DNA from 2 places in the Delftia sp. WSY_12 genome. Region 1 is predicted to be linked to the other one. Evidence: predicted binding sites of a transcription regulator. Region 1 holds the regulator's gene; the other holds the start of a gene.
The links. Region 1 encodes NrdR, which represses ribonucleotide reductase genes. Its sites were predicted from a motif close to CACNANATNTNGTG; they were not measured.

Region 1 (5,370 bases):
GGCGCCAGCCTGAAGAGGGACTGGATACTGGCATTCACATAGATGCGGTCGACCTGCAGCTGTGGCGACGACGGCGCGGGTTCTGCCTGCCCTGCGCCCGCCTGCTGGCTTTTGGCAATGCGCAGATCACGCAGGGTCAGCTCCAGCGACCAGGGCCGGAACTCCACTGCCCCCACATGGACCTGGCGACCCAGCTTGGCCGATGCCTGCTTTTCCAGCTGGCTTTTGGCGACAACGGGCACCAGCGCCCACAGCAGCAGCCACAGCAAAAGAAACGCTGCAAAGGCGATGGCCAGCCTGCGCAGCCAGCGGTGCTTGAAGAGAAATTGCATGGGGCTCTAATAACTAGTACGGCGCCATCCTGGACAGAGGACGCAGCGGTGGCTGCATTGCATCAGAAATTGGGCTGGCAGCAAGGCCTCAACCCGCATCACCGCACATTTCTTGACGTTGCAGTCACCCTGGAACGACAAAGCCCGGAAGCCTTGAACCGGCTTCCGGGCTTTACGGCAGGCACAAGTCCTGGCCGTTTTCCGCAGTCAAGGAGAGGATGGTCCTTGCTGCTCGGAAGCAAGAGATTGCTTCCAGGAAGGCCGCGGAAGAAGACTTGAACGACTGTGCCCGAACCATCGAACACCACTTTTACCCGTCTTCCACCTTGGCGAGACGACTGCAGAAGCAGTCGCCTCCAATATAGAAGGACGCAGGCCAGGCCTGCCAGTGCTTTTGCATTTCATTGCAATTTCATGAAGCCCTGTACAACCGCCGCAAGCGCCCCACATCGGTAGCACGCAACCTGCTCTCAAACACTCAGAAACTGTGTTTGCATCCATGGTTTGTTATTATTCATCGATCTAACAAACGCACTTCATAGTGTTGACCGTGTATTTGGTGAACTCCTAGAATCCGCCAGCGCTCGAATAGAGCGTTTTTTGTTTCTGCTGCCTCACGACTGAGCAGATCCCGCAGGCCTACAACGCAACGGTGCACCAAGCGCCAGCCTCCCGGATCCGCAGCACCCAATCCAGGGTGTCAGCCTCACCGGCCTTCGCTTCGGCGAAGGCCGTTTCGGGTTGGTGCCCCTAGAAAGGAAAAAGCTATGCCAGCGTCAGGAAAATTTTTCGCCGCCGCGCGAACGTTCGCCATCGATGTGGCCAACGGTTTTCTTGCCATCATCCACAACAGCTTCGCCCTTCTGGGCCTGGCTGTGGCCTTCCTGGCCATTACCTTGTTCGCCCGTCCCGACCTGCGCGATGCCGGAGAGAGCCAGCTGCGCTCCTGGCTGACCGCTCGCCAGATGGCCGAGCTGGGTGCGCCCGTCGAACTCGCGGCCAGCGACCGCGCGACGGCGACCAACCCGAAGAACCTGCCCAAGGATCAGGCGGCCGTGGCCTTCTGGCTCAGCAAGAAGTACCGCGTGGCGCCCGAGCCCATCGCGGCACTGGTCAGCGAAGCCTACGACCTGGGCAAGGTCAACCGCCTGGACCCGACGCTGATCCTGGCCATCATGGCCATCGAATCCAGCTTCAATCCGTTCGCGCAAAGCGCTGTCGGCGCGCAAGGCCTGATGCAGGTGATGACCACGGTGCATACCGACAAGTACGAGAACTTCGGCGGCCAGAACGCCGCGTTCGACCCCGTCAGCAATCTGCGCGTGGGCGTGCGCGTGCTCAAGGAGTGCATTGAGCGCGCCGGCTCCATCGAAGGTGGCCTGCGCTACTACGTGGGCGCGGCCAACCTGCCCACCGACGGCGGCTATGCCGCCAAGGTGCTGGCCGAGCACCAGCGCCTGCGCATGGCCGCCGGCCTGCGTGCCGTGCCGCTGATGACCGCCAAGATCGAGCAGCCCAAGCAGGCCGTCCAGATCGCAGCCACCAAGCCGGCCACATCCACGGCCGAGGCAGCCGGACCTGCGGCCTCGGCTGCGTCCGCTGGTACCCCGGCAGTGCCGGTCAGCTCGAGCAGCATGTCCGCGCGCACCGAACAGGTGGCCCTGCAGACACAGGAGCCGGCGCTGTAACCGGAACCACCGACATGGCGCACGAAGCTGGCTAAGGCCAGCTTTTTTCATGCCTGCCTGCACCCGCTGATCTGCCAGGCAGGCGGCTTCGCCAACGCCCCTCGCCTGTCTTCGGCTCCATCAGCTCAGCTACACTAGCGGGGTACGCAACTGGCGATAGGCGCAGCCGCTTCACGCACCGCTGCCGCTGACGTGGAAACCAGCAGAAGGCCTGAAAAGAACCACCTTCTGTGAACCACCGGGGAGCGTACCGCCCAGCCTCCATGCGCACGCGGGATCTGGAGTGTTCCGCCGTTCGCCTGGGCAGCCCTTGGCCTCAAGGGAATTTCAAGTTCACAGGACTGCCATGTTTCAACGCACCAATACCGTCGAGAAGGTCGACGCCGAAGTCTTTGCCGCCATCCAGGCCGAGAACCTGCGTCAACAAGAACATATCGAGCTGATCGCCAGCGAGAACTACTGCTCGCCCGCCGTGATGGAAGCCCAGGGCTCCCAGCTCACCAACAAGTACGCCGAAGGCTACCCGGGCAAGCGCTACTACGGCGGCTGCGAGAACGTCGATGTGGTCGAGCAGCTTGCCATCGACCGTGTCAAGAAGCTGTTCGGCGCCGAAGCCGCCAACGTTCAGCCCAACTCCGGCTCCCAGGCCAACCAGGCCGTGCTGATGGCCTTTGCCAAGCCCGGCGACACCATCATGGGCATGAGCCTGGCCGAAGGCGGCCACCTGACGCACGGCATGCCGCTGAACATGTCGGGCAAGTGGTTCAACGTGGTCTCCTACGGCCTGAACGCCGAAGAAGCCATCGACTACGACAAGATGGAAGCGCTGGCGCGCGAGCACAAGCCCCGCATCATCGTGGCCGGCGCATCGGCCTACGCCCTGGCCATCGACTTCGAGCGCTTCGCCAAGATCGCAAAGGAAGTCGGCGCCATCTTCTGGGTGGACATGGCCCACTACGCCGGCCTGATCGCCGCGGGCGTGTACCCCAACCCCGTGCCCCACGCCGACGTGGTCACCACCACCACGCACAAGAGCCTGCGCGGCCCGCGCGGCGGCGTGATCCTGATGAAGGCCGAGCATGAGAAGGCCATCAACAGCGCCATCTTCCCCGGCCTGCAAGGCGGCCCGCTGATGCACGTCATCGCCGGCAAGGCCGTGGCCTTCAAGGAAGCACTGTCTCCCGAGTTCAAGGCCTACCAGGAGCAGGTCGTGAAGAATGCCAAGGTCGTCGCCGAAACGCTGACGGCCCGCGGCCTGCGCATCGTCTCCGGCCGCACGGAAAGCCACGTCATGCTGGTGGACCTGCGCGCCAAGGGCATCACCGGCAAGGCGGCCGAAGCCGCACTGGGTGCCGCCCACATGACGATCAACAAGAACTCCATCCCCAACGACCCCGAAAAGCCGATGGTCACCAGCGGCATCCGCGTGGGCACGCCCGCCATGACCACGCGCGGCTTCAAGGAAGAGGAAGCCCGCCTGACGGCCAACCTGCTGGCCGACGTGCTGGAGAACCCCAGCGACGAAGCCAACCTGGCCCGCGTGCGCGCCCAGGTGGCCGAGCTGACGGCCCGCTTCCCGGTCTACGGCGCCTGATTTGAGCGCATAGAGGCCTGCCATGAAGTGCCCGTTCTGCAGCCACCCGGACACCCAGGTCGTGGAGACCCGTGAGGCCGAGGATGGGGGCTTCATCCGCCGCCGCCGCCAATGCGGCGGCTGCGACAAGCGCTTCACCACCTACGAGCGGCCCGAGGTCAGCTTCCCCGCCATCGTCAAGAAGGACGGGCGGCGCATCGAGTACGAGCGCGCCAAGCTGCTGGGTTCGTTCAAGATTGCGCTGCGCAAGCGTCCCGTGAGCACGGAGCAGATCGATGCCGCCATCGAGCGCATCGAGGAACGGCTGCGCAACCTGGGCGAGCGCGAAGTGCTCTCCAGCCGCCTGGGCGAGATGGTGATGCGCGAGCTCAAGCTGCTCGACAAGGTCGGCTACATCCGCTACGCCAGCGTCTACCGCAGCTTCGAGGACGTGGACGACTTCAAGAACGTCATGGATGAAGTCCGCAATCCTGGCTGATCAGGCCGGCAGGACACAAGAAAGCCGCCCTTGGGCGGCTTTCTTGTGTCCTGGCAGCGCTTTCAGGGCGCCGCGGCAGGAATCGGCGCCAGGCCTGAATCGACGTCGCCGCACTGGGCGCGGTGGCGCAGGGCGTGGTCCATCACCACCAGGGCCAGCAACGCTTCGGCGATGGGCGCGGCGCGGATGCCCACGCAGGGGTCATGGCGACCCTTGGTGATGACTTCGGTGCTCTGGCCCTGGGTGTCGATGGACTCGCGCGGCGTGATGATGGAGCTGGTGGGCTTGATGGCGATGCGCACCTCCAGATCCTGGCCCGTGCTGATGCCGCCCACGATGCCACCGGCGTTGTTGCTGCGAAAGCCTTCGGGGCTCAGCGAGTCGCCGTGCGTGGTGCCGCGCTGGACCACGCTGTCGAAGCCCGCGCCGATCTCCACGGCCTTGACGGCGTTCAGGCCCATCATGGCGTAGGCGACGTCGGCATCGAGGCGGTCATACAGCGGCTGGCCCAGGCCCACCGGCATGCCACTGGCCTGCACGCGCAGCGCGGCGCCGCAGGAGTCGCCCGACTTGCGCAGCGCATCCATGTATTCCTCGTAGCGGGACACATCGGCCACCGGCGCAAAGAAGGGATTGTTGCGCACATGCTCCCAGCTCTCGAAGGGCAGCGACAGCTCGCCCACCTGGGTCATGCAGGCGCGGAACTCGGTGCCGAATTTTTCCTTGAGCCACTTCTTGGCCACGGCGCCGGCCGCCACCGTGGGCGCCGTCAGCCGTGCGGAGGAGCGGCCGCCGCCGCGCGGATCACGGATGCCGTACTTCTGGAAGTAGGCGTAGTCGGCATGGCCGGGACGAAAGCTTTGCGCAATGTTGGAGTAGTCCTTGCTGCGCTGGTCGGTATTGCGGATCAGCAAAGCGATCGGCGTGCCCGTGGTGCGGCCTTCGTAGACACCCGAGAGGATTTCCACCGCGTCCGGCTCGTTGCGCTGCGTCACGAACTTGCTGGTGCCGGGGCGGCGGCGGTCCAGGTCGTGCTGGATATCCGCCTCGCTCAGTGCCATGCCAGGCGGGCAACCGTCGATGACGCAGCCGATGGCCGGGCCATGCGATTCGCCGAAGTTGGTGACAGTGAATAGGGTTCCGAAGGTGTTGCCGCTCATAGGCCGATGATTATGCCCGGGTCGCCCCCAGGCGCCGCTCCCGCTGCAGCGGTGCATTGCGCAGGCTGCCATCTCCTGCAAAGAAACAATAAAACTATCAAATTACAAATATTGATAG
Region 2 (5,370 bases), on a different contig from region 1:
ATCCAGTGGTTGGCGCAGGTGGCCAGGTACTTTTCCCAGGCCCACTTGTACTTGAAGGGCACCAGCTGGTTGACGTCGGTCTTGGCGTTGATGATTCGCTTGTCGGCGGCGTTGACGCGCTGGTGTGTGCCGGTGGCGGGGGCAGTTCCTGCGCCGGTCGGCGTGTTCGAGAGGGTGGCGTCGTCGTCAAAGGTCAGCATTGCAATTTTCTCCGGCATGCCCTGAGGCATATGTTCAGTTCATTCGGTGCGAAAGAGGCCTCTCTTTCTGCTCCGGTCAATGTAGGACCATGGGTGGCCTGGCATGTTGAGCAGGCCCAAGGTCCATGGCGAAGATCCTGCGCATGGCGCTGGCTGGCGGGCAGGGCGCGGGGACTGCGCCGTGGCGAGGCCCCGCGCTGCGCGGCTTACTGGCAGGCTTCGCAGCCGGGATCGTCGATGGCGCAGAACTTGATGTCCGTCGCCGGGGCCTGGGCGCGTGCGGCGGCTGCCGCGGCTTCCAGGGCGCTGGAGGTGCTCACGGCAGCGGGCTGGGCGGCAGCCGTGGGCACTGCGTTGAGCACGCGGCTTTGCACCGTGGACTTCTCGATGTTGGTGGCGCTGGTGGTGCGCAGGTAGTAGGTGGTCTTCAGACCACGCAGCCAGGCCAGCTTGTAGGTGTCGTCCAGCTTCTTGCCCGAGGCGCCGGCCATGTAGATGTTCAGGCTCTGGGCCTGGTCGATCCACTTCTGGCGGCGTGCAGCGGCCTCGACCAGCCAGGTGGGCTCGACCTCGAAGGCGGTGGCGTACAGGTTCTTGACGTCCTGGGGCACGCGGTCGATGGGGCGCAGCGAGCCGTCGAAATGCTTGAGGTCCATGACCATCACGTCGTCCCACAGGCCCAGGCGCTTCAGGTCGCGCACCAGGTACTGGTTGATGACGGTGAACTCGCCGGACAGGTTGGACTTGACCGACAGGTTGCCGAACGAAGGCTCGATGGAGGCATCGACGCCGACGATGTTGGAGATGGTCGCCGTGGGCGCGATGGCCACGCAGTTGGAGTTGCGCATGCCGTGCTGGCCGATCTTGGCGCGCAGCGCATCCCAGTCCAGGCGCGAGGAACGGTCCACTTCCACGTAGCCGCCGCGGGCCTTCTCCAGCAGGTTCAGCGTGTCCAGCGGCAGGATGCCCTGGTCCCACAGCGAGCCCTTGTAGCTGGAGTACTGGCCGCGTTCCCTGGCCAGTTCGGTGGAGGCCCAGTAGGCGTAGTAGCAGATGGCTTCCATCGACTGGTCGGCGAACTCGACGGCCGCGTCGCTGGCGTAGGCGATGCGCATTTCATAGAGCGCATCCTGGAAGCCCATCAGGCCCAGGCCCACGGGGCGATGGCGCAGGTTGGAGTCCTTGGCCTTCTGCACGGCGTAGTAGTTGATGTCGATCACGTTGTCCAGCATGCGCATGGCCGTGGTGATGGTCTTGCGCAGCTTGCCGTGGTCGATGGCGCCGTTGGTGATGTGGCGCGCCAGGTTGACCGAGCCCAGGTTGCAGACGGCGGTCTCGGTGTCGCTGGTGTTCAGCGTGATCTCGGTGCACAGGTTGGACGAGTGCACCACGCCGGCGTGCTGCTGGGGCGAGCGCACGTTGCAGGGGTCCTTGAAGGTGACCCAGGGGTGGCCGGTCTCGAACAGCATGGACAGCATCTTGCGCCACAGGTCCACGGCCGGGATGCGCTTGAACAGCTTGAGTTCGCCGGTGTCGGCCTTGGTTTCGTAGGCCGTGTAGGCGCGCTCGAAGGCTGCGCCGAAGAGGTCGTGCAGGTCGCCGACATCGGAGGGCGAGAACAGGGTCCACTGGCCCTTTTCCATGACGCGCTTCATGAACAGGTCGGGAATCCAGTTCGCCGTGTTCATGTCGTGCGTGCGGCGGCGGTCGTCACCCGTGTTCTTGCGCAGCTCGAGGAATTCCTCGATGTCCAGGTGCCAGGTCTCCAGGTACGTGCAGACGGCGCCCTTGCGCTTGCCGCCCTGGTTCACGGCCACGGCCGTGTCGTTGACCACCTTGAGGAAGGGCACCACGCCCTGCGACTCGCCGTTCGTGCCCTTGATGCGCGAACCCAGGGCGCGCACGCGCGTCCAGTCGTTGCCCAGGCCGCCGGCGAACTTGGACAGGAGGGCGTTTTCCTTGATCGACTCATAGATGCCGTCCAGATCGTCGGGCACCGTGGTCAGGTAGCACGAAGACAGCTGCGAGCGCAGCGTGCCGCTGTTGAACAGCGTGGGCGTGCTGCTCATGAAGTCGAAGGAAGACAGCAGTTCGTAGAACTCGATGGCGCGCGCGTTGCGGTCCTCTTCCTGCAGCGCCAGGCCCATGGCCACGCGCATGAAGAAGGACTGGGGCAGCTCGATGCGCGTCTTGCGCACGTGCAGGAAGTAGCGGTCATACAGGGTCTGCAGGCCCAGGTAGTCGAACTGCTGGTCGCGTTCGGCCTTGAGGGCGGCAGCCAGGCGGGGCAGGTCGTAGTTCAGCAGCTCGGGGTTGAGCAGCTCGTTGTCCACGCCCTTCTGGATGAAGCCGGGGAAGTAGGCGGCGTAGGCCGACTGGATGTCGGCAGGCTGCACGTCATGGCCCATGACCTCGCGCACGATGGTGTGCAGCAGCAGGCGGGCGGTGACGTAGGTGTAGTCGGGGTCCTTTTCGATCAGCGTGCGCGCGGCCAGGATGGAGGCCTTGAAGACTTCTTCGATCGGCACGCCGTCGTACAGGTTGCGCAGCGTCTCGGCAACGATGGGCGCGGCCTGGATGTCGGCATTGAGGTTGCGGCAGGAGGCCTCGATCAGGGCCAGCAGGCGGGCCTGGTCCAGAGGAACGCGCTGGCCGTTGTCGGTCACATGCAGCACGGGGGCGGGCGCGGCCGCAGCGGCGGCAGCGGCCTCGGCGGCCTTCTTCTGCTCGGCACGCTCCTGGTTGCGGCGGTCGCGGTACAGCACGTAGGCGCGCGCCACGTCGTGGTGGCCGCCGCGCATCAGGCCCAGCTCGACCTGGTCCTGCACGTCTTCAATATGGAAGGTGCCGCCGCCCGGACGCGAGCGCAGCAGGGCGCGCACCACGGCCTGGGTGAGCTCGTCCACGGTCTCGCGCACGCTGGCGGAGGCAGCGCCCTGGGCGCCGCGCACGGCCAGGAAGGCCTTGGTCAGCGCGACGGCGATCTTTTGCGGGGTGAAGGGCACCACGTCGCCGCTGCGGCGGATGATCTGGTAGCCGTCCTGCACGGACAGGTGATGGGCGGAGGAAGGATTGGCAGCATCACCGTGCGCAGCGGGAGCCAAAGAATTCAGTGCTTCTTGCATGAGTTTCCTCAACGGGTGTTTGTGGATAGAACGGACGCGGACCTGCACTGGGGGCAGGCTTGCTGGGAGATGGAATCGATGGCCGGATGTGCACACCGTTTTCACAGGGTGTGCACAGCTTGTGAACACTAGATATGGTGTCCGGCGTGCTCTCAGGCACTACCTGTAGTGTATCGCCGTCTCATGTACACGGGGTACTCACGGCCGGAAAACCGCTGTTTGCGCTGCGCCAAAACAGTGCCCAGCATGCAAGCCCATAGCAGCAGATCACCGCTGCGCGGTGGCTGGCGGGCGATGGCCTGTCGCAAGCCGCTACAGCCTTGCCGCTGCGCCGGTCGGACCGCCGAAAGCCCCATGAACAGTGGGGCTGCGACACATGCGTGAATTTGTAAAAAAAGATCAGGCCGGCCCGGCGTGCGCCTGCGCGCCACATGGGTTGCTTTCTGGATTGACAGCGCACTTTTCCTGGGCCTGTGGACAAGCCGGCCTGCGTGCAAGGCCTGGCGCAGTCCGGCAGGAGGGTGTGTGCTTACGTGGAGGGCTGGCCGGCGCGGGGCGGCAGCTGCCAGTTCGCCGTGGCCTGGTGACGGGACAGCAGCCCGCGCAGCCGGGGCCAGTCGAAGCCGGGGCCGGGATCGCGTTTGCGGCCGGGCGCAATGTGCTCATGGCCTGCGAGATGGGCGACGGGGTAGCGTGCGGCGATGGCTTCGCACAGGTTCTCCAGGGCCGCATATTGCGCCGGCTCGAACGGCAGTCCCTCCAGGCCCTCCAGCTCTATGCCGATGGAGTCGTCGTTGCAGCGATCCTTGCCGCGCCAGCTGGAGGCGCCCGCATGCCAGGCGCGCGCGTCACAGTCCACAAATTGCCAGACCTCGCCCAGGCGCGTGACGAAGAAATGCGCCGACACCTCCAGGCCGCGTATGCCCTGGTAGTAAGGATGGGCGTCCCAGTCGAGCTGGTTGGTGAACAGTTGCTGGACCGCCCCCGTGCCGTACTCGCCGGGGGGCAGGCTGATGGAGTGCACGACGACCAGATCGACCAGGGCCTGGGCCGGGCGCTCGCCGAAGTTGGGCGAGGGCAGGTGGCGTGCCTGTTGCAGCCAGCCGCCTTGCCAGGTCCAGGCCGGGGCCGTGGTCGTGGTAGCTGGTGCCTGCGGATCAGGCTTCGCCATGGCCGCCTCCGTCCGCCTCGGCGCTGGCGTCGCCGGGCAGGGCGATGTTCAGCCGGTCGATGCGGTAGCGGATCTGGCGCAGGCTCAGCCCCAGGCGCGCGGCCGTGGCCGTGCGGTTGAAGCCGTTTTCCTGCAGCGCCTGCACCAGGATGCTGCGCTCGCGCTCGTCCAGCCAGGCCTGCAGGTCGCGGGGCAGCTCCATGTCGGCAGGCTCCGGCGGCGGTGCGGCGCCGTCGTGCGCCTGGGTCTGCGCCGATGCGGGTGGAGCCGGCGGAGTGCCGCAGGGCAGCTGCATCTCGGGGTCTATGCGCAGCGGCCCTTCCTCGCCCAGCGTGATGGCGCGGTGCAGCAGGTTCTCCAGTTCACGCACATTGCCGGGCAGGGGCAGGCGGGCGATCTGCTCCAGGGAACGCTCGTCGATCTCGGGCATGGGCAGGCCCGACTCCTGCGACAGCCGTGCCAGCAATGCACGGCACAGCGCGGGCAGGTCCTCGCGGCGCTCGCGCAGCGGCGGAAGAAGTACTTCGATGACGTTGAGGCGGTAGTACAGGTCCTGGCGAAAACGTCCTGCCTGCACGTCGGCGGCCAGGTCGCGGTGGGTGGCGCTGACGATGCGCACGTCGGCTGCTTCCTCCTGCGCCGAGCCCAGGGGGCGCACGCGGCGTTCCTGGATGGCGCGCAGCAGCTTGGCCTGCATGGGCAGCGGCAGGTCGCCGATTTCGTCGAGGAACAGGGTGCCGCCGCGTGCCGCCTGGAAATAGCCGTCGCGGTCCTGGGTGGCTCCGGTATAGGAGCCCTTGCGGGCGCCGAAGAACTCGGCCTCCAGCAGGTTTTCGGGGATGGCGCCGCAGTTCACGGCCACCATGGGGCCGTG

Region 2: a site for NrdR is predicted at 3,452-3,465, ahead of ACF8LI_RS26290 (ribonucleoside-diphosphate reductase subunit alpha). Genes of this name have one in related genera too.

The regions. Positions count from the first base shown of each region.
Region 1 is NZ_JBICKW010000012.1:378,682-384,051, reverse strand. Features, by position in the region: gene ACF8LI_RS07255 (DUF748 domain-containing protein) at 1-332, opposite strand, end outside; gene ACF8LI_RS07250 (lytic transglycosylase domain-containing protein) at 1,100-2,020, shown strand; ZMP/ZTP riboswitch at 2,157-2,332, shown strand; gene glyA (serine hydroxymethyltransferase) at 2,367-3,614, shown strand; gene nrdR (transcriptional regulator NrdR) at 3,637-4,092, shown strand; gene aroC (chorismate synthase) at 4,155-5,252, opposite strand.
Region 2 is NZ_JBICKW010000060.1:76,516-81,885, forward strand. Features, by position in the region: gene ACF8LI_RS26285 (ribonucleotide-diphosphate reductase subunit beta) at 1-200, opposite strand, end outside; gene ACF8LI_RS26290 (ribonucleoside-diphosphate reductase subunit alpha) at 407-3,325, opposite strand; gene ampD (1,6-anhydro-N-acetylmuramyl-L-alanine amidase AmpD) at 3,855-4,496, opposite strand; gene ACF8LI_RS26300 (sigma-54-dependent transcriptional regulator) at 4,483-5,370, opposite strand, start outside.